One region of the Paenibacillus kribbensis genome, then DNA from elsewhere that is predicted to be linked to it. Evidence: predicted binding sites of a transcription regulator. Region 1 holds the regulator's gene; each other region holds the start of a gene.
What was found. Region 1 encodes Rex, which represses fermentation and respiration genes when NADH is low (regulators of the CRP and FNR family bind a similar motif). Its sites were predicted from a motif close to TTGTGAAATATTTCACAA; they were not measured.

Region 1 (5,626 bases):
ATCAAACATAAAAACTAAAAAGACGTAAATACGAATTTAATCGCATTTACGTCTTTTTAGCTTTCAATCATTCCAAACTATATAAACCGAGTATAAAAGTTACATTTTCGCCAATCCGCAGTGGGACGGTGCTTTCCAGATTTCTCGAATAAACCTATTTAGAGGAGAAATCCGGGAACAAGAGTGACAGATGTAAAACTCAAAACGGAGACAAGCGCAGCGCGGCGTCCGTTCCCTCCTACCTCAACTCCCTGGTGTTTGGAGTGACTCCATGGCGGTCAGCCAGCGGAGTGGGCCATTTGAATCTGAAGAAGCGAAGCGTTCGCCTAAAAGCTTTCTGTAAGAAAGCTCGCTTCGGAAGCATATACTGCCACCGGATTTTCCCCATAAGAATCTAATCGAAAAAAATCCGGCGGCAACAGCGATCGTAAGATCAAACGGACTAGCAGCGCTCCCAGGCGCTCCTAACGCTCCTAACCCTTCAAACTACCATCAGCCACTCCCCACGTCACTCTAGTAATTAGGCAATGTATACTTTACCCCCGTCGATCCCCCATCTGAGAAACGGTAAAAGGTATAGTTATGATGGCTTCCATCATTGTAAAACAGCTGCCACACATATTCGCCATTGAACACACTTGGCTGGAGGCTCACGATCTCTGCATCTGGAAGCTGCTGCTGAATAATTGCCGTCATTTTCTCCTCGTCGACTCCGTTTTTCAATAGCTCGGTATGAACACCACTATTATCTGCGGCAGGTACATTAGGCTGTCCCTCCACTTTTTGAAAGGGAACCCACACCATTATATTTTCATTTTGGGCATTTTTCCCTTGAACTACCCAATATACCTGACTCCATACTGACTTCCATGTACGAGTCGTGCTGACCAGACCACCCGATTGCTTGGCCTTTATGATAGCGGCATTTCTCTCGGCCACCTGGTCTTGCGTAACGTAAGAATAATACCAGAACATGCTGACCAGGATCAGTATCACGGCCAAAATAGCGACCGCTATCCATTTTTTCTTATTTTTCAAAGCCTGTGCTTCCTCTCTAAGGGGATGTGACACCTGAATTAGCGCGACAGCAGCCCTTCAAAGGCGGCTTGTGCCTCATGTTTGATGCGTTCCTCGTCCATAGTCAGGCACTCACCGTTTTTCACGACCTGACGACCGTCTACCCACACATGGGCCACATCCTTGGCACTTGCAGAGTATACAGCATGGGAAATAAGGTCCGTACGCGGCAGGAAATGCGCCTGATTCAGATCCAACGCGATAAAGTCAGCCTTGTTGCCTGCTGCCAGCACTCCCACCTCGTTTAAACCAATCGACTTCGCGCCGTACTCGGTTGCCAGACGCAGTGCTTCATTCGCAGGAACCGCCGTAGGATCACCGGATACTCCCTTATGAATGAGAGCAGCCAGGCGCATTTCCTCAAACATATCCAGATTATTATTGCTGGCAGGACCATCCGTACCGAGCGAAACGGTAACCCCTGCACGCAGCAGCTCAGGCACTCTTGCTACACCACTTGCCAGCTTCAGGTTGCTGCCCGGATTATGGGAAACCGCTACACCACGTTCAGCCAGCAAGGCTATTTCCTCGTCGTTCAAATGAACGGCATGGGCAACAAGCGAAGGACGGGAGAAAAAGCCGAGCTTATCCAAATGTGCAACTGGACGCAAGCCATAATCAAGTACGTTTTGCTCAACTTCGGCAATAGTCTCGGACATGTGGGTGTGCAGCGGTAAATCCAAATCATGCGCAGCCTGTACAAATTTTTCGATAAATGCAGGTGGACATGTGTATGGCGCATGTGGAGACATCATTGTTGTAATGCGACCATCCGCCTTGCCATGCCAGTTACGCGCAAAAGTCACAGCCTCAGCCAGCTTGATTCGCTGCTCCTCCTCTGAGCATAATCCAATCGCTCCACGCATCAGACTCGCACGAATGCCTGACTCTTCAGCTACACGAGCCACCTCATCCATATGATCGTACATGTCCAGGAAGGTCGTCGTACCGCCTTTCAGCATTTCCAGCACAGACAAGGAAGTACCCCAGTATACATCTGAAGCTGTAAATTTGGCTTCCATCGGCCACATTTTCTCCTGAAGCCATACTTGAAGTGCCAGATCATCGCCATACCCACGCAGCAGTGACATCGCCGCATGACCATGCGTATTAATCAGACCTGGTAAAAAGAGCAAGCCTTTGCCGTCAAACGCTTCTGTATCTTCCTCTCCCGCAGGCAAAGTCTCGCCAATGTAAGTAATCCGGCTATCCTCCACAATCATATAGCCATGGATTACCCCGGCTTCAGGTCCGTTTACGGCAAAGGAGCCGTTTTTAATCATCCATTTATTCACTGTCATCTTGCGATTCTTCCTTTCCATCCTCTAAATAATAAGCGAGGCTTAGCAAATCGGTTGTAAAATCTGTGGTATGTACCCGGATGTTGTCCGGGGTTTTCAGAATGATCGGTGCAAAGTTCAAGATCGCTTCAATACCACACTCAATCAGCTTGTCGGCCACGTGTTGCGCTTCGAAATCCGGTACAGTAATAATCCCGATCCGAATATTTTTTTCTTTCACAGTCGCTTCCAATTGATCCATTGGCTGAACGACCAGCGTATTGATCATCGTTCCGGTCTTCTCTGGAACAGCATCAAATACAGCTACAATTTTCATATTGTCTTTTAAGTACGCATTATAATTCGAGAGGGCTTGCCCCAGATTACCTGCTCCGACCAATGCAACGTTGATTTGCTGGTCAATTTTCAGGATATGACGTATTTTTTCAATCAGATAAGTCACATCATAGCCGATACCCTTTCGGCCAAAATCTCCAAAGTATGCGAGATCCTTTCGGATTTGGGCCGGATTCAAATTCAGCCTTTGCCCCAGATCCTGGGAAGAGACCGTAGCCACTTCCCTTTTGTTCAGTGCATTCAGATAGCGTAAATATACGGGCAACCTCCGTACAACTGCCTCAGAAATTTTTTCTGATTTCATACTTGCTCCCCCTAATTGTAACGGACATTTTTAGATGCCCGTCCATTATGCCTCAGTCTCCGGGGCGGATTGGAGCCATTCAGAGATGCGGGGCACCATTTGCTCCGTCGGCATATGCTCCATTTTTGGTCCCGGTAACGAGTACAAAAAGTGCTTTCCGTAATAGGATTCGATGACACGTGTATCGTAAACGATGACGACCCCGTGGTCGCTCGCTGTACGTACCAAACGTCCAAATCCCTGTTTAAAACGAATGACCGCCTGTGGAACAGACAGCTTCATAAATGGATTTTTCTTCTGCTGCTGCAGCAGCTCGCTTTTCGCCTCCAGCAACGGGTGATTCGGCGGTTGAAACGGCAGACGGACGATGGCCAAACACGTCAGCGCCTCGCCTGGAATATCAACACCCTCCCAGAAGCTGCTGGTTCCCAGCAATACAGAAGCCTTGGCATCCTGAAAACGCCGGGTGAGCTTGCTGCGGCTCCCACTGTCTACACCCTGTCCCAGCACAGTGATGTCGCTGGAAGACAATGCCTCTTTGAGCGGCTCATACACTTGCCGGAGCATCCGGTAGGAGGTAAACAAAACGAGCATTCTCCCCCGGGTCGCCTGAGCAGTCGCGCCTAGCGAGCTGACAAGCATATTAACAAAATGCGCATCTCCTACACTGCCCTTTACACTCGGGAAATCGCGGGGAATGACCAGCAGCACCTGATCCCTGTAGTTAAAGGGCGACGGGAGCTGCGAAGTCATCAGCCGTCCCTCATCTGCAGCTTCCTGCAAACCGAGCTGATCGGTCATGTACTGAAACGATTTATCGACCGATAAGGTGGCTGAAGTCAGAATAATGCTTCTTTTTTTGTCAAAAAACATTTCTTTCAGCTGGCGGCTCACATCTACAGGCACTGCATAAAATTGCAATGATTTACTGCGGAATTGCCCACTCGCTTCAAGCCAGTAGACGGTCGTCTCATCATCAAGACGTATAAAGAGACGCAAATTCTCCTTGATTCCGGCCAAATCCTTGAGCAGTCCTGTAATATCCGTAATAAGGCTGTCAGCCGCATAATCATCATATTCTTCCTTTACGTCCAGCATGAGCTTGTCACCCTTGCGCAAAATTTCGCTTAGTGTGACATTTAACTGATTTTCCAGCGCAGACGCTTGATCCCACTTGGCAGGCTTGGCCGACGGCTTGAGACGAGAAGAAAATTGTCCTGTTTCACCCGGTGTCGCATCACTTCGCTCCGGCAGCATACCAAACAGCTTGTCGCTCAGCAAATCCCATGTTTCCTTGACCTCCAGCACAAGCGGATATAGCTGGTCGATGGTCGAAGCCCAATCTGCCGACTTCTCATGACCAGACTTCACCAACTGCTGACGCAATGAAGGCAGCTGTCCATTCTTGCTGTCTTTGAACAGTCTGGTCAACGTATGAACGAGTGTGAAATATTTCATATGCATGCCCAGATGCTTGCCGGCGACCTCCTCCAGATGGTGTGCTTCATCAATGACCAGATGCTCATAGCTTGGCAACAGCTGATGGCTTGCCTTGACATCCGTAAACAGCTTGGAATGATTCGTAATAACCACATCCGATATTCCCGCCTCATGACGCGCACGATGATAAAAGCATTTACGGAACCACGGGCAGGAGCGGCCGAGACAGGACTCCGAATCACTTGCCACCGTTTCCCAAAAATCTCCGCCACGATTGCTCAGATTCAATTCTTCATCATCACCGGTTTCTGTCAGCGTCAGCCAGACGATCATCTGAGCCGCCGTTATTAAATCTTCCTTTGGTGTTGCGAAGTCTCTTCTGTTTATTTTATGTTCAAACTTGCGCAGACACAAATAGTGCCCCCGACCCTTAAAAATGGCAGCCCGGAACGGAAACGGAATCACCTTCGTCAGCATCGGAATATCGCGCTCGCGCAACTGCTCCTGCAGGTTGATTGTATGCGTGCTTACTGTAACCCGCTGTCCATATTTTACACTGTGATACAGTGATGGAAGCAAATAACCGAGGGACTTGCCTGTCCCTGTACCTGCCTCGATCAACAAATGCTTGTCTTCACTCAGCGCCTGATTTACATCCTCTATCATTTGTACCTGCGCTTCGCGCTCCTCGTATTGGCTCAAGGATGATCGCAATTGATCTCGCACATCATCCATGTATTCCTCAAAGGAAACACCTGACAACGGATTCGGATCATCTTCTCTGCGGGGAGCTGCCAGCTCTGTCCAATCCTCCACCTTCAGTGCAAGCTGACGATAAAACTGATGCCCCTCCAAATCCTGAATGGGATCAAGCTCTTTCTCTTCACGCACCCCGTCAAGAAACCAGCCAAGATCACTGTCTTCCTCTGCAAACAAATCGCTGAGCCGCTGTATCGTGATTAAAGGTAACGCTTGAAGCTCAGCCAGACACTTTAAGAACACCTCAGCCGTAGCCAGCGCGTCGCTGTCTGCTTGATGGGGGCGATCATGAGCCAGCCCGAACTCAGAAGAAACAAATCCGAGTTGATAGGAGGAGAGCGATGGAAACATGATCTTCAGAAAATCCATCGTATCCAAAATTCTGCCGCTAAACGGCAGGTATCCGCAC
Region 2 (5,626 bases), 740 kb from region 1:
TATCAAAAAGATGTTTTGCTGTATAAAAAATAATACTGGTGGCCCTTAAAGATGTGTTAGGAGCCACCAGTAAAAACGAATTTACGATATTGTTACATAATGAGAGCCAGCTACACTTTTACTGTACACTGTCGCAACACCTTGAAAGGATTAAAGTTAAAGGTGAGCCATCTTTCGATTCACACCTTTATTTTGATTCAGAATTATTGTCCAATGAGTTCTAAGATTTGTGTGTAAGCATTTTTATAATGATCAGGGCTAGGATCTTCTCCTATTATCTTGGGTACGTCAAAGTCAGACAGCAGGAAATGGTGTTTGGGTTGAACTTCATGCCTTGCTAAGCAACTCTTGCAACAGGACAAGGGACAGCCATCGATTGCAATGATGTCACGTCCCGATTTTGCTGTTCTGACAAGTGGCTTGACATCACCCCCCACACCAGCGATGCAGGACATTTCAGCGACTTTTTCTCGATCCATTTTGATAGCGATCATGTTAGCGGTTTGCGCTGCGGAGGAACATCCAGAACATGAATAGACAAGAGGTAAATCAGTTCTTTTCATCTTTGTACACTTCCCTGTTTTTTCTTTGTGATCCATCACGGTATTTTTGGTTTTAGATAAAACATAATTTAAATTGTTTGTATTTTAGCTTAAATTTACAGGTTAGACCGTGACATTGATCACGACAATATTTTTTCAAAATCTACCATTAAACCTTTAATACAAGAAGAGGAACTTCCAGAAATGAGAAACTCCTCTTCGTTCGTTTCAGTGTTATCAATGAAAATAAGTTCTGCGCCATCTCTTTGCTCCGAGAGTATACACTCTGTATCCCTTTTTATAGAAAATAATAGAAAATTAGAGCAAAATATGATAAAGCTATAATATAAAAAGGAGTGTCTTTCTATGAAAAGAGAAAAAAGACAACGATTAATTAAGCAATTGGTAAGCGAATATGAAATAGAAACACAAGAGAAGTTAGTAGAATTGTTGGCAGAACAAGATGTAATAGTAACGCAAGCTACGATTTCACGGGATATCCGTGAGTTGAAATTAATAAAAATAGCTTCTCCGAAAGGATTTATGATCTATAATGTTTCCTCAGAAATGCCTTTGCAAACGGATTTGAAGTTAAAGAAGAAGTTAAAAGAAGTTGTTGTCAAGATTGATTATATCGATCAATTGACGATTATAAAAACGTTGCCTGGCAATGCAAATGTTATCGGTGTTTTATTAGATAATTCAAATTGGAGAGAAATGGTAGGATGTGTATGCGGGAATGATACCTGCCTTGTCATTTCCCAAACCCTATCGGATCGAAAGATTTTAGAAGAAAGACTTAATTTAATTTTTAGATAAAATAGCTAGTAGATTGTCAAGTGAGAATACGAGGTTACTTGAATTTAGTAATTAAAGAGTGTAGGATGCCCGAAATTGAGCATGCCGTAGCCGTGATGTATCTTGTTGGATCAAGCATCACAGCTACCTTGCGGGCGTTCCTTCGCTCTTTTCCTTTTGAATGCGCTTCCATTTTACATAGGCTGCAAGTTGAGCATGCATTTTTAGATCAGCAGTTACAGTCCAGATATTCATCATATATACGTAATATGAAATAGATTTCGCAGATAAACTGACAAAATCTATTATAAAAATACATTTTTTTTATTATTTTAAAAATAAAAACGTGAAATATTTCTCAACAAAAATGTTGGCGTTTGCACGAGGCGGAAAGCATGGACCATTTATGATGCATTTGTATACATCAAAGATTAAAAAGGAGGTACGACCCATGAAGCATCCATTGCATGTTGCTTCGGAAATTGGGGAATTACAAACGGTTTTATTAAAACGTCCGGGACAAGAATTGGAGAACTTAACGCCGGAATATTTACAACCGTTATTATTTGACGATATTCCCTTTTTGCCAGTGATTCAAAAAGAACATGATTATTTTGCCCAAACATTACGCAATCGGGGAATTGAAGTTCTTTATTTGGAAAAACTCGCGGCCGAGGCATTAGTGGATAAAAGCCTCAGAGAAGAATTTGTTGACCAAATGTTAGAAGAAGGAAGGGCCGAAGGAAATGTTTCACATCAAATTTTAAAAGAATATTTACTTTCCTTCTCCAATGAAGATTTAGTTCAAAAAATAATGAGTGGTGTACGAAAAAACGAAATTGAAACGGGTAAGAGTATGCAATTACATGAATTTATGCAAGATCATTCTCCATTTTATTTGGTTCCAATGCCAAATTTATATTTTACCCGCGATCCTGCAGCTGTTATTGGTGATGGATTAACGATTAATAAAATGAGGGAAACTGCACGAAGACGTGAATCTATGTTTATGGAGTACGTTGTTAAACATCACCCGAGATTTACCAGTCATAATGTACCGATTTGGCTGGATCGCAATTATGAATTTCCAATCGAAGGTGGTGATGAGCTCATTTTAAATGAAGAAACCATTGCCATTGGTGTATCTGCCCGTACTTCAGCTAAAGCTATTGAACGTTTAGCCCTGAATCTATTTAGCCGTCAAGAAAAATTCAAACGAGTACTAGCCATTGAAATTCCAAAATGCCGGGCATTTATGCATTTAGATACCGTATTTACGATGGTTGATTATGATAAATTTACAATTCATCCCGCGATCCAAGGACCGCAAGGAAATATGAATATTTATGTTTTAGAGAAAGGCCCGGATGAAGAAACGCTTAAAATTACCCATCACACCTCTTTAACGGAATCGCTAAAAGAGGTTTTGGGCTTAAAGGATTTGGTTCTTATTCCTTGTGGCGGAGGAGATGCAATAGCCTCTGCTCGTGAACAATGGAATGACGGATCCAATACGTTAGCCATTGCGCCAGGAGTTGTTGTTACGTATGACCGTAACTATGTATCCAATGCTTTATTGCGTGAACACGGTATCGAGGTCATTGAAATATTGAGCTCGGAATTATCCCGTGGCCGTGGGGGTCCACGTTGTATGAGTATGCCAATCGTTCGAAAAGATATTTAAATTACGGAGAAAGCAGGGATAAATATGGGAAAAACTAATTCAAGCTTAAAAGGCAGAAGTTTTCTTGCAGAGATCGATTTTACAGAAGAGGAATTGTTATATTTGCTTGATTTAGCAGCAGATTTAAAAGAGAAAAAGAAAAACGGCATTCCCCATCGTTATTTGGAGGGCAAAAATATAGCTCTTTTATTTGAAAAAACTTCTACCCGTACACGGTGTGCATTTACAGTAGCTTGTACAGATTTAGGAGCGCATCCCGAGTATTTGGGTAAAGGTGATATTCAGCTTGGTAAAAAAGAATCCGTAGAAGACACGGCGAAAGTGTTGGGCCGCATGTTTGACGGAATTGAGTTCCGCGGTTTTGCTCATAAAACAGTGGAATCTTTGGCTGAGCATTCGGGTGTACCGGTGTGGAACGGTCTAACGGATATGTGGCATCCAACCCAAACGCTCGCGGATTTATTAACCATCCAGGAACATATAGGGCATTTGCGAAATGTGAAGCTCGTTTATGTTGGCGATGGCCGAAACAATGTTGCTAATAGCTTATTGGTGGGTGGTTCAATCGTTGGAATGGATGTTCGGATTTGTGCGCCACAATCATTATGGCCAGCACAAGAAGTCATTTATTTGGCCAAAAAATGTAGTGACCAGGTAATGGTAACCAGTAGCATTGAAGAGGCTGTTGCGGGCGCAGATGTAATCTACACAGATGTTTGGGTATCTATGGGGGAAGAAGATAAATTTGCTGAACGTATTGAGCTGCTCTCGCCTTATCAAGTAAATATGCAAATGATTAAAGAAACAGGGAATAAGGATGTGATTTTTCTACATTGTTTACCCGCATTTCATGATTTGGAAACAACGTATGGAAAAGAAATTTACGAAAAATATGGATTGAGAGAAATGGAAGTAACCGATGAGGTATTCCGCAGCAAGCATTCCAAAGTATTCGATCAAGCTGAAAATAGAATGCATACCATTAAAGCGGTTTTGGCAGCTACTTTAGGAAATATGGAGTAAAGAAGGAATTCATCTTCCTTCTTTCTCTCTCTCTTTTCCTTAACACGATCAAATAGAGAGAGGTGAGTGTAGTGGGTGAAGAAAAGAAATTAGGATTATTTACTTTAACAGCTCTTGTTGTCGGTTCGATGATAGGCGGTGGAGCATTTAACCTGGCAAGTGATATGGCCAAAGAAGCCGGAGCCGGAGCGATCATGATTGGGTGGGTGATCACAGGCATCGGAATGATTGCACTTGGATTGTCCTTTCAGAATTTAACTAAAAAAAGGCCGGATTTGGATGGTGGTATTTTTAGTTATGCGAAAGCTGGATTTGGAAATTTTATGGGGTTTAATAGCGCGTGGGGGTATTGGGTAGCCGCATGGCTTGGGAATGTAGCTTACGCAACTTTACTATTTAGTTCATTAGGCTATTTTTTTTCCATTTTTGATGGGGGGCAAAATATAGCATCAATCATTGGTGCGAGCATCTTGCTCTGGTGTGTTCACCTGCTGATTTTACGAGGCGTACAATCGGCAGCGCTTATAAATCTAGTAACTACAATCGCAAAATTAGTACCTGTGTTTGTATTCATTATTGTGGGAATCTTTGCTTTTCAACTCCATGTATTCGTAGACGGATTTTGGGGACAAGGCGGTACTTTTAATTGGGGGGCGGTAGGCAGTCAAGTTAAAAGCACAATGCTTGTAACGGTCTGGGTGTTTACTGGTGTTGAAGGGGCTGTTGTTCTATCTGGCCGTGCAAAAAATAAAAGTGATGTCGGGAAAGCGACAGTCATTGGATTGATCGGAACACTTATTGTTTACGTATTGATTACATTATTATCTCTCGGGCTTATGCAGCAAGCGGATATTGCTAATTTGAAAAATCCAGCTATGGCCTATTTATTTGAAAGTGTTGTTGGAAAATGGGGAGCTGCATTTATTAACCTGGGTTTGGTTGTTTCCGCCTCAGGCGCTTGGCTCGGGTGGACTTTACTTGCATCTGAAATTCCATATTTAGCCGCTAAAGATGGTACATTTCCAAAGTGGTTTGCGAAAGAGAATAAAAATAAAGCTCCTGTAAATTCATTATGGATTACAAATGGTTTAATTCAACTTTTTTTATTAACCTTCATTATTTCGGATAAAGCGTATCATTTTGCGTTTTCTCTAGCATCCTCCGCTATTTTAGTTCCTTATGTGTTTTCAGCATTTTATCAATTGAAGTATAGCTTGCGATCAAACGAAAAAGGTCGAACCCTCAATATAGTCATTGGGACCGTTGCAAGTATTTATGGGATTTGGTTAGTTTATGCGGCTGGGTTAAATTACTTGTTATTAGCAATGACCTTATATGCACCGGGCATTTTTATCTATTATAAGCTGCAAAAGCAAAATAATCCAAAACAAGTATTTACTCAGGTGGAACTGATATTATCTGTTGCTATTGCTGCTTTGGCAGTATTCACAATCTATGAGTTAGTTATGGGGAATTTTGCGATTTAAGTTTATTGGCAATAAAAACAATTGGAGGGTTGAAGTATGGCACGCAGAAAAATTGTAGTGGCACTAGGCGGAAACGCGATACAATCCGTGGA
Region 3 (5,626 bases), 150 kb from region 1:
CGTCCGCGTTTGATATAAAACAGCTTATCTGCTGTATCTCCTTCCCAAAACAAATGCGAGCTTTCTGGCATGACTCGATCTTTCATCATCACTTGCAGCCGGTTGAAGCTGGCCTCCGAGAAGCAACAGGTGTTACCGTGAGCTTCCATTACGTTTGCAGGGTTTCTCATCGTCCATTTCCCCTTTGTTTCCTATGTTTTTTTATCTGCAACTTGATCAATTCAAATTTATTATATACCTGTGCAATGCGTTTTTGGGGCAAGAAGTGGGGGGAAAAGTGGCAGATTTGCAAACTTTGTGATTTAATTCACTACAAAAATAAAATTTTAAATAGATTGTGAAAAAAATCACAAAATATCTTGGAAAGCTGTGTTACGATCAGTGCGTGAACAAGAGAAAGTACACGAGATAACAGGAGGATGAGGGAAATGGCTGTTAAAAACGAGGTTATCCAAAAAGAGCAAAGCGCAGAGCAGTATATTCAAACGCTGATTGACCGGGCGAACCGGGCACAGCAAGCTTTCATGAGTATGAATCAGGAACAGATTGACGAAATCGTACAAGCTATGGCACTCGCAGGGATGGATAAACACATGTACCTGGCGAAGCTGGCTGTTGAAGAAACAGGACGCGGTGTGTACGAGGACAAAATCACTAAAAACATGTTTGCAACAGAATATGTCTACCATAGCATCAAAAATGAAAAAACCGTCGGTGTCATTGAAGATAATGATTTTGACAGTTTTCAAAAAATAGCTGAGCCAGTCGGCGTCATTATGGGGATTACTCCAGTGACAAACCCGACTTCGACTACCATGTTCAAAGCGTTGATTGCCATTAAAACACGTAACCCAATCATTTTCGGCTTCCATCCATCCGCTCAATCGTGTAGTGCGGAAGCAGCCCGCGTCTTGCTTGAAGCAGCCGTTAAACACGGGGCTCCTGCTGACTGTATTCAATGGATTGAAGCTCCTTCGATGGATAAGACAAATTCACTTATGAATCACCCGGATGTGGCACTGATTCTGGCAACTGGTGGATCAGGCATGGTTAAGGCGGCATATAGCTGCGGTAAACCTGCTCTGGGCGTAGGTCCTGGTAACGTGCCTTGCTTCATTGAAAAAACAGCGGACATCAAGCAGGCTGTGAACGATCTGATCCTCTCGAAATCTTTTGATAACGGTATGATCTGTGCTTCCGAGCAAGCGGTTATTATCGAAGAGCCGATCTTCGAGCAAGTGAAAAAATTGATGATCGCTAACGGTTGCTACTTTGTAAATAAAGAAGAAGCAGCTAAGCTCACTCAAGGAGCTATGAATGTAGAGAAATGTGCAGTGAACCCGGCTATCGTCGGACAGTCCGCTGTAAAAATTGCTGAAATGAGCGGTATCACCGTACCGGCAGGAACCAAAATTTTGGTCGCTGAGATTGAAGGGGTAGGAACAAAATACCCATTGTCCGCGGAAAAATTGAGTCCTGTACTGGCTTGCTATAAAGTAAAAAATGCTGAACAAGGTATTCAACGCGCTGCTGAAGTCGTAGAGTTCGGGGGCATGGGTCACTCGTCCGCTATTCATTCGAACGATGAGGACGTTATTGCCCGGTTCGCAAACCGTTTGCAAACAGGCCGTATCATTGTAAATTCACCTTCCACGCATGGTGCGATCGGTGACATCTACAACACCAACCTTCCATCGTTGACGCTCGGTTGCGGTTCGTACGGACGTAACTCAACTTCGTCGAACGTATCGGCAGTCAATTTGATTAACGTGAAAAGGGTGGCGAAACGGACGGTGAATATGCAATGGTTCAAAGTACCTTCCAAAGTTTATTTTGAAAAAAATTCGACTCAGTATCTTGCTAAAATGCCTGACATCACACGTGTAGCTATTGTCACAGACCCTATGATGGTGAAGCTTGGCTATGTGGATCGCGTCATTCATTATTTGCACCAACGCCAAACACCAGTAGCGATCGAGGTCTTCTCTGAAGTAGAGCCAGATCCATCGACAGTTACGGTAGAACGCGGTACTGAAATGATGAGACGTTTCCAACCGGATTGCATTATCGCACTGGGCGGCGGTTCCCCAATGGATGCTGCGAAGGGCATGTGGTTGTTCTATGAATATCCAGATACAGATTTCAACAACCTGAAACAAAAATTCATGGATATTCGCAAACGGATTTACAAGTACCCACGTCTGGGCCAAAAAGCACAATTCGTAGCCATTCCTACAACCTCGGGTACAGGTTCGGAAGTTACTTCTTTCGCGGTAATTACAGACAAAAACCTGGGCAACACGAAGTACCCGCTGGCTGACTATGAGTTGACCCCGGATGTGGCAATTATTGACCCTGTGTTTGTATATTCGCTGCCTAAAACAGCTGTAGCGGATACAGGTATGGACGTTCTGACACACGCCATTGAGGCTTACGTGTCCGTAATGGCAAATGACTACACAGACGGTCTGGCCATTAAAGCCATTCAATTGGTATTCCAATACCTGGAGCAATCAGCTCTGACTGGTGATAAGCTGGCTCGCGAAAAAATGCATAATGCTTCCACGCTCGCAGGGATGGCGTTTGCCAATGCATTCTTGGGTATTAACCACAGTCTTGCGCACAAATGGGGCGGACAGTACCATACAGCGCATGGTCGCACGAATGCGATCTTGATGCCGCACGTCATTCGCTACAATGCGAAAAAACCGACAAAATTCGCTTCGTTCCCTAAATATTCGCATTTTGTTGCGGATGAGCGCTATGCGGAGATTGCTCGCATACTGGGATTGCCTGCTCGCACCACGGAAGAAGGAGTTAACAGCCTGATCGAAGCGATCCGTAAGATGAACAAAACACTCGGTATCGAGGAATCGTTCCAGCAACTCGGTTTCGATCCGAAGGATTTTGAAGCACGTGTAGATTATTTGGCTGACCGCGCTTTTGAGGATCAATGTACAACTGCGAATCCGAAGCTGCCGCTGGTTACTGAATTGGCTGATGTATACCGCAATGCCTTCTACGGACGTTTTGACCAATAATATAATAGGTATGAAGAGGCTTGTAACAAGCATTTTCCTATTCAATACCACTACAGGCTCTCTTTGATAGAGGGCCTGTTGGCTTGGGAAGGGAGGTGAGTGAGAAGTTTACAGGATCAGGCGGGAGCAAGGGAAAAATAAAGTGACATAAATCACTCATATTGTGATTTATGTCACATACTGCACTCTGTCATTATTCTACAATAAGAGTGTAAGAAAGGTCCCGACACTGAGCTAAGGCATCGGTGAAAAGGCCGGGATAAAATAGTGAAAAAAATCACAAACCCGGAAGACCAAACAATTTGGAGGGATTTACATGTCGGTGATTGAGAGAGATTTACAAGGACAACAAGCTGGCTGGAGAGGTTTTAAAAAAGGCAAATGGATGAAAGAAGTCAACGTTAACGATTTTATCCAAACCAATATTTCACCTTATGTAGGTACTGAAGAGTTCCTGGTTGGCCCTACTGCCAACACAACTGCACTGTGGGATATTGTATCTGATCTTACTAAAAAAGAGCTGGCAAACGGCGGTGTACTTGATGTAGACGTGAATACGCCATCTACTATTACTTCACATAAGCCGGGTTATCTGGACCGGGATAAAGAACAAATTGTTGGTGTGCAAACAGATGCACCATTCAAGCGTTCCTTGCAACCGTTCGGCGGAATTCGGATGATGATTGACGCATGTAAAGCCTATGGCTTTGAAGTGCCTGAAAGCATTATTGATATATTCACGCATATCCGTAAAACGCACAACCAAGGTGTGTTTGATGCCTACACGGATGAGATGAGAGCAGCTCGTAAAGCTGGTATTATTACTGGCTTGCCAGATGCATACGGTCGTGGTCGGATTATCGGTGACTACCGTCGTGTAGCTCTGTATGGAGTAGACTTCCTGATCCAAGATAAAAAGCTTCAACTGAAAAGCCTTGAAGTTGACGCTATGGAAGAGGACGTAATTCGTCTGCGCGAAGAAATTTCCGAACAAATTCGTGCTTTGAATGAATTGAAACAAATGGCTGCTGAACATGGCTTTGATATTTCAAAACCAGCTAACAATGCGAAAGAAGCTTTCCAATGGGTATATTTTGGCTACCTCGCAGCGATCAAAGAACAAAATGGCGCAGCAATGTCCCTGGGACGTGTATCTTCGTTCCTTGATATTTATACTCAACGTGATCTTGAAGAAAACGCGCTGACAGAAGAACAAGCTCAAGAATTGGTCGATCATTTTGTCATGAAGCTGCGTATTGTTAAATTCCTGCGCACACCTGACTATAATGAACTGTTCAGTGGAGACCCAACATGGGTAACAGAATCTATTGGTGGTATGTCTGTCACTGGAGAAACTCGTGTTACCAAAAACAGCTTCCGCTTCTTGCATACGCTGTACAACTTGGGGCCTGCTCCAGAACCTAACTTGACTGTGCTATGGTCAGAACAATTGCCTGAAGGGTTCAAAAAATATTGTGCAAAAGTTTCTATTGAAACAAGCTCCATTCAATATGAAAATGACGATCTGATGCGTCCAATCTATGGCGATGATTATGGTATTGCTTGTTGTGTATCCGCCATGAAAATCGGTAAACAAATGCAATTCTTTGGTGCTCGCGCCAACTTGGCTAAAGCTCTGTTGTATGCCATTAACGGTGGTAAGGATGAAAAATCCGGCGTTCAAGTAGGGCCTGAATTCCCAGCCATTACAAGCGAAGTGCTGGATTATGAAGAAGTGTTGAGCCGCTTCAAACCTATGATGGAATGGCTGGCAAAACTGTATATGAACACACTGAATGTGATTCACTACATGCATGATAAATACAGCTACGAACGCATTGAAATGGCGCTGCATGACCGTGATATTCTTCGTACCATGGCTTGTGGTATTGCTGGTCTGTCAGTAGCAACTGATTCCTTGAGCGCTATTAAATTTGCAAAAGTAAAACCAATCCGTAATGAAAAAGGGATTGCTGTTGATTTTGAAATCGAAGGTGAATACCCTTGCTATGGTAACAACGATGATCGTGTAGATACCATCGCAGTAGAACTGGTAGAGACCTTTATGAGTATGATTCGCAAGCACAAAGCTTATCGGAATGCTCTTCCTACTCAATCTGTCCTGACCATTACTTCCAACGTGGTGTACGGTAAGAAAACAGGTACAACACCGGATGGACGTAAAGCAGGCGAACCGTTTGCGCCAGGTGCGAACCCAATGCATGGCCGTGACAAAAAAGGTGCTTTGGCATCTCTGAGTTCCGTAGCCAAGCTGCCTTATGAGCACAGTCTGGACGGTATTTCGAATACTTTCTCCATCGTGCCTAAAGCACTGGGTAAGGAAGAAGAAACACGCAAAACGAACCTCGTTTCGATGATGGACGGCTACTTCGGAAGCCATGCGCATCATTTGAACGTCAACGTATTTGCTCGTGAGCAACTGCTGGATGCCATGGAACACCCAGAAAATTATCCACAGCTTACGATTCGTGTATCGGGCTATGCCGTTAACTTCATCAAGCTGACTCGTGAACAACAGCTGGATGTTATTAACCGTACATTCCACGGTACGATGTAATTAGGCT
Region 4 (5,626 bases), 2.0 Mb from region 1:
GCGGCAGGAGGCGTATCCATGGGACAGATGTGGGGACAAATTCCGTTGACTTTGTTGTATTTTAAGGACAGAATACAGCCCATGTTGACCGATTCGCAGGATGTGAAGCGTTTTGAACAAGATTTTGATTATGTGACGCGGGAGCTGGAGGGAGAGGTATTCGGACGTAAAAGAAACCCGTTTACCGTTCGTCTCGTTGAACTGGACAATCCTTACCGCCCCGGTGAAAATACGTACATGAAACCGTCCTGCTGCCAATATTACAAGACAGGTGGAGGCCAGCGGTATTGTTATGCTTGTCCAAGAATGTCGGCTTCGGAGCGTGAAGAGCGTAGACGCGAAGTGTTGACATCACGGTAAGCCCTATGAGGATAGGATGTTGGCATGTCCGTTACGTTTTGGGTAAAATAGGTTATGAAACCTAAACCACGCGATACTAAGGAGGATGCTGTATGTCTGTCTATTCTCATCATGCCGTTACACCAGCGAATCAGGAGGTTCCTTTGGACACCTACACCGGCAAGGTGCTGGTTATTGCGAATACTGCCAGCAAATGCGGACTTACTCCGCAATATGGGGAGCTGCAAAAGCTTTATGACGAATATAAAGATCAGGGCTTGGTTGTATTAGGCTTCCCTTGTAACCAATTTGGCGGTCAGGAGCCGGGCAGCAGCGAGGAAGCGGCTGAATTTTGCCAACTGAATTACGGAGTTACGTTTCCGGTATTCGCCAAAGTGGATGTCAACGGTCCAGATACAGCGCCTCTGTTTGAATATTTGAAGAAGCAGCAGCCTGGAGAGCAGGAAGATGGTACGATTCAATGGAATTTTACGAAATTCATAGTGAACCGTGAGGGCGTGCCTGTGGCCCGGTTTGAGCCTAAGGAATCACCAGAGGCCATGAAGACGGTCATTGAGCAATTGCTATGATAGCTTTGCTTTAATTCCAAAGTATATGTCTAAAAAAAGGGTCTGATTTCCGGCATTTCTCCGGGAAACGGGCCTTTTTTTGCTGTCTGTATTTCACATTCGCTGGATGGCCGCTGCTTCTTTGAAAGTCTGGTTGAAGGGCATAATCAGAGTCATACAGGGAAAACTACATGAAGCAAAAGAGACGTTTATCAAATGACAGGCTTTGTCTATCCTTGTTTTTTAATTGTGGACAAATTGTGAATATCATAAAAAGCTATTGTAATGTGAAAAAGATCACATTATAATGAGTGCATGAAGTGAAATAAATCACAAAAGGCAACCTGATAACGTGAAACAATTCACAATAATTATACAATTATGCCCACACACCAAGGAGGAATTCAACATGAAAGTAGCAGTTATCGGATGTACACACGCAGGCACGGCAGCAATTGTCAACACAGCCAAATGTTATCCAGATGCCGAAATTACCGTTTACGAGCGCAATGATAATATTTCGTTTTTATCTTGTGGTATTGCACTGTATGTAGGTGGTGTCGTCAAGGATCCGCACGGATTGTTTTATTCATCCCCGGATCAGCTGGCTGACATGGGTGTAGTGACCAAGATGCTTCATGATGTGACGAGTGTAGATACAGCCAGCAAAACGCTGCGTGCACGTAATCTCCAAACAGGTGAAGAATTTACGGACACATTTGATAAATTGATTGTGACGACAGGCTCTTGGCCTATTATTCCGAAGCTGGAAGGCATTGAGCTTGATCATATTTTGCTCTGTAAAAACTATAATCATTCGAACGAAATTATTGAGAAAGCCAAGCACGTGCAGAACATCACAGTTGTCGGAGCCGGATACATCGGTGTTGAGCTGGTGGAAGCTTTCCAAATGAACGGTAAAAACGTAACGCTGATCGACAGCGCTGATCGTATATTGAATAAATATTTGGACCACGAGTATACAGACCGGATTGAAAATTCTCTGAAAGAACACGGCATCAAGCTGGTACTGGGTGAAACCGTGAGTCGATTTGAGGGAACGAATGGCAAGGTGAGCAAAGTCGTGACCTCCCAAGGAGAATACGAAACAGAGCTTGTTATTCTCTGCATTGGCTTCCGTCCTCAAACAGACTTGCTCAAAGGTCAGGTGGATATGCTGCCGAACGGTGCAATCATCGTGGACAATTATATGCAAAGCAGCTGCCCGGACGTGTTTGCAGCAGGCGACAGCTGTGCAATTCGCTACAACCCAACAGGCAAAACGGCTTATATCCCACTGGCGACGAACGCGGTTCGTATGGGTACGCTGGTGGCACGCAATCTGGTACAGCCGACAATTGCCTACATGGGAACTCAAGGAACCTCGGGTATTAAAATTTATGAAGACAATATTGCAGGAACGGGTCTGACGGAAGCGGCGGCAGTAGACGAAGGAATGAGTGTCGAGGCTGTAACCATTGAGGACAGCTATCGCCCTGAATTTATGCCAACCTCTGAAAAGGTGCTGCTGAAAGTTGTATATGAGCGGGAGACACGGAGAATTGTTGGGGCTCAAATTATGTCGAAGGTGGATTTGACACAATCCATTAACACTCTATCTGTGGCCATTCAAAATCATATGACCATTGACCAACTGGCCTTTGTCGATTTCTTCTTCCAGCCGCATTATAACAAGCCTTGGAATTTCCTGAATGCAGCCGGATTGCAAGCATTGCCTTCGCTAACTGAACGAAAACCAGTTACCGTATAATTCGATTTGTCTGTGACATTGTTCATAAGTTTGTCAACAATCTGCGACGTATGAACGAATCCTTATAGTACAATATAGAGAGCATAAGGATTAGGGGGAGTAGATAATGGGTTTGTTTTATATCCTTTTTCTTGTAGTTGTGGCGGCAATCGGTCTCGGTGGAGTTCTTTGGTTCTTGGGAGCAGTTGAAAAGGAAGAATATAATTAATTATAAGTGCTTAGTGGCGCGGTAGACGCATTAATACACGAAAAACAGTCCTTGATCCAAGGGCTGTTTTTTTTAATAACCACAAAAGTGATTTTTTTCACAAACTTAATCACTGATTTTAAATAAAATATGAAAAGAAGAATATAAGAGTAAAAAGATGTTAAAGGAGCGGGAACATATGGCAAGCTATAAACCGGGGCAAATTGCCGAAAAGACGGTGGAAACAGGAGTAGCCAAAGCGAACAACCCGTGGACTGTGTCAGTGGTATTGGGATTTTTGGCAGGCGCATTCATTGCACTCGGGTTTTTGCTGGATATACGTGTTATTGCAAGCGCACCTAAGGAATGGGGGAGTATTGCTACCTTTATAGGAGCCGCTGTGTTCCCTGTAGGACTGGTATTAGTATTGATCGCCGGCGGAGAATTGCTGACCGGCAATATGATGGCTGTCCCTTTGGCGAGATGGGCAGGACGGATTAAGACTGGCGCCATGCTTCGTAATCTGGTCATTATTACGCTCAGTAATTTTGTCGGTGCGTTATTTGTTGCATTTTTCTTCGGCCATGTGCTGGGTCTGACAGAAGCGGGCCCTTATTTGGACAAAGTAGTGGATATGGCAGGTCATAAGCTGCATGATAGCTTTTTGCAATCGTTTATATCTGGTATCGGATGTAACTGGCTGGTAGCGCTGGCTGTATGGCTGGCATATAGCACGGATTCAATAGGTGGAAAAATTATGGGGATTTGGTTCCCTACCATGGCCTTTGTTGCTATCGGCTTTCAGCACGTTGTGGCCAATATGTTTCTCATTCCGGCGGCTATCTTTGCAGGCCATTTTTCATGGGCAGATTATATCATGAATTTTATTCCGGTCTGGCTGGGGAATTTGGTTGGAGGAAGCCTGTTTGTGGCTGGGGCTTACTGGTTAGCCTATTTGAAAAAGCCGCATTCCGATGCACATCCAGTGAGCGGAACTCAGACTACTTCTTCGGTTGCTCCCAATCCGTTGAGTGATCGCGCTTGATTAGTTACTGTTGACAGAATCGAACAAAACAAATCCGCCATGACAGGTCCGGGGGAACGAAACCTGTCATGGCGGATTTGTTTGGGAGTGGTCCATGATTTGGCATGGAGGATGAGTGTGCTCTCGTCCATAATGCCTTGATCTCTTTTACCCTTGGTAAGCAATGATGAAACAGGCTATAAAAAATAATTGTGATTTTTTCGAAAATCCGTTTTGCTCTATGCAGCAGGCGGATTTTTTGGCTCTTTCGGTCGGAAGCTGCTTGGCAAAATCCTTCTCTTGCCATAGCTCATAGCTGTAGATATGATAAGTACAGTGTAATTTTTGGAAACGGTAACGGAAAGGAGCATCAACATCATGGACTATCGCAACAGCGCGCCTTCTGAGGCTACGCTTCAACTAGACTTACAAAGGGGGCAGCAGATGACGGAGCAGGCCGATGGTATTTTTCCGGCTGTGTGTCCGCTAGATTGCCCAGATACGTGCGGGCTCCTGCTTCACAAGGAAAATGGAAAAATTGTCAAGGTAACTGGCAACCCGGATCATCCTATAACAAAAGGGGCTATTTGTAATAAAGTTCGCAATATGACGGAGCGGGTATATGACCCTGAGCGTGTGCTCTATCCGCTGAAGCGTGTAGGCCCCAAAGGAGCAGGGAAATTTGAACGAATTAGCTGGGAAGAGGCAGTCGATACCATTACGGGTCGGTTCAAGGAGCTGATTCGTACGGACGGCCCGGAATCCATACTCCCCTACAGCTTTTATGGCAATATGGGCGTATTGAGTGTGGACGGAATGGATCGCCGTTTTTTCAATGCGCTGGGCTCTAGCCAGCTGGATCAGACGATTTGCAGCGTAGCCGGGAATGAAGGCTGGGCATCTGTCATGGGTTTTAAAGGGGGCACCAGCCCGGAGGACACAGAGGATGCAGACCTGATTATTGTATGGGGTGGAAATGTCATCAGCACGAACATGCATCAGGTAGTATTGGCCGAGAAGGCGCGTAAAAAAGGCGCCAAGGTGGTTGTTATTGATGTTCACCGTAACCGGACGGCGCAATGGGCGGATTGGTTCATTCCTTTATACCCGGGAACGGATACGGCGCTCGCGTTGGGAATAATGAACGTGCTGTTCGAGCAAGGGCTAACGGACGATGAATTTTTACGCCGCTACACGGTAGGCCATGAGGAACTACGCGAGCATGTTAAGGCGTACACCCCGGAGCGGGTTGCGCGTATCACGGGTGTACCTGTAGCGGATATCATTCGCCTGGCGGAGATGTACGGGCAGGCGCGAGCGGCATATATCAATATCGGCAACGGGCTCCAGCATCATGATAACGGCGGCATGAATGTACGCGCGGTAACATGCCTGCCCGCGCTCACCGGACAATGGCTGAAGCACGGAGGAGGCGCATCGCGCTCCAATGGCGCTTATGCCAAATTTAACAGCGCCAATCTGGAGCGTCCGGATCTGCGCCGGAACCCGGATGCCCGGGTGATCAACATGAACCGGATCGGAGAAGCATTGCTGCAAAAGGATGCGCCAATCAAGGCGCTGTTTGTATATTGCAGCAATCCGGTGGTCGTAGCACCGAATACGGAACGGGTGACACAGGGGTTTGAACGGGAGGATCTATTCACGGTCGTGCATGACCTGTTCCTGACCGATACGGCCCGCTATGCGGATATTGTGCTGCCTGCGGCGTCTTCTTT

Region 2: arcA (arginine deiminase) is a predicted target of Rex. The motif match lies at 1,685-1,702, and genes of this name have one in related genera.
Region 3: pflB (formate C-acetyltransferase) is a predicted target of Rex. The motif match lies at 3,203-3,220, and genes of this name have one in related genera.
Region 4: B4V02_RS01775 (formate/nitrite transporter family protein) is a predicted target of Rex. The motif match lies at 2,973-2,990, and genes of this name have one in related genera.

Annotation. Positions count from the first base shown of each region.
Region 1 covers NZ_CP020028.1:2,356,148-2,361,773, reverse strand. Annotated here, with positions in the region: gene B4V02_RS10700 (cell wall elongation regulator TseB-like domain-containing protein) at 514-1,038, opposite strand; gene B4V02_RS10695 (amidohydrolase) at 1,077-2,378, opposite strand; gene B4V02_RS10690 (redox-sensing transcriptional repressor Rex) at 2,365-3,018, opposite strand; gene dinG (ATP-dependent DNA helicase DinG) at 3,064-5,626, opposite strand, start outside.
Region 2 covers NZ_CP020028.1:1,619,266-1,624,891, forward strand. Annotated here, with positions in the region: gene B4V02_RS07210 (putative zinc-binding protein) at 204-563, opposite strand; gene argR (arginine repressor) at 909-1,361, shown strand; gene arcA (arginine deiminase) at 1,792-3,024, shown strand; gene argF (ornithine carbamoyltransferase) at 3,049-4,047, shown strand; gene arcD (arginine-ornithine antiporter) at 4,119-5,534, shown strand; gene arcC (carbamate kinase) at 5,571-5,626, shown strand, end outside.
Region 3 covers NZ_CP020028.1:2,202,249-2,207,874, forward strand. Annotated here, with positions in the region: gene B4V02_RS09870 (Crp/Fnr family transcriptional regulator) at 1-170, opposite strand, end outside; gene adhE (bifunctional acetaldehyde-CoA/alcohol dehydrogenase) at 429-3,041, shown strand; gene pflB (formate C-acetyltransferase) at 3,358-5,619, shown strand.
Region 4 covers NZ_CP020028.1:393,307-398,932, forward strand. Annotated here, with positions in the region: gene B4V02_RS01760 ((2Fe-2S)-binding protein) at 1-360, shown strand, start outside; gene B4V02_RS01765 (glutathione peroxidase) at 453-929, shown strand; gene B4V02_RS01770 (FAD-dependent oxidoreductase) at 1,318-2,679, shown strand; gene B4V02_RS01775 (formate/nitrite transporter family protein) at 3,066-3,911, shown strand; gene B4V02_RS01780 (molybdopterin-containing oxidoreductase family protein) at 4,269-5,626, shown strand, end outside.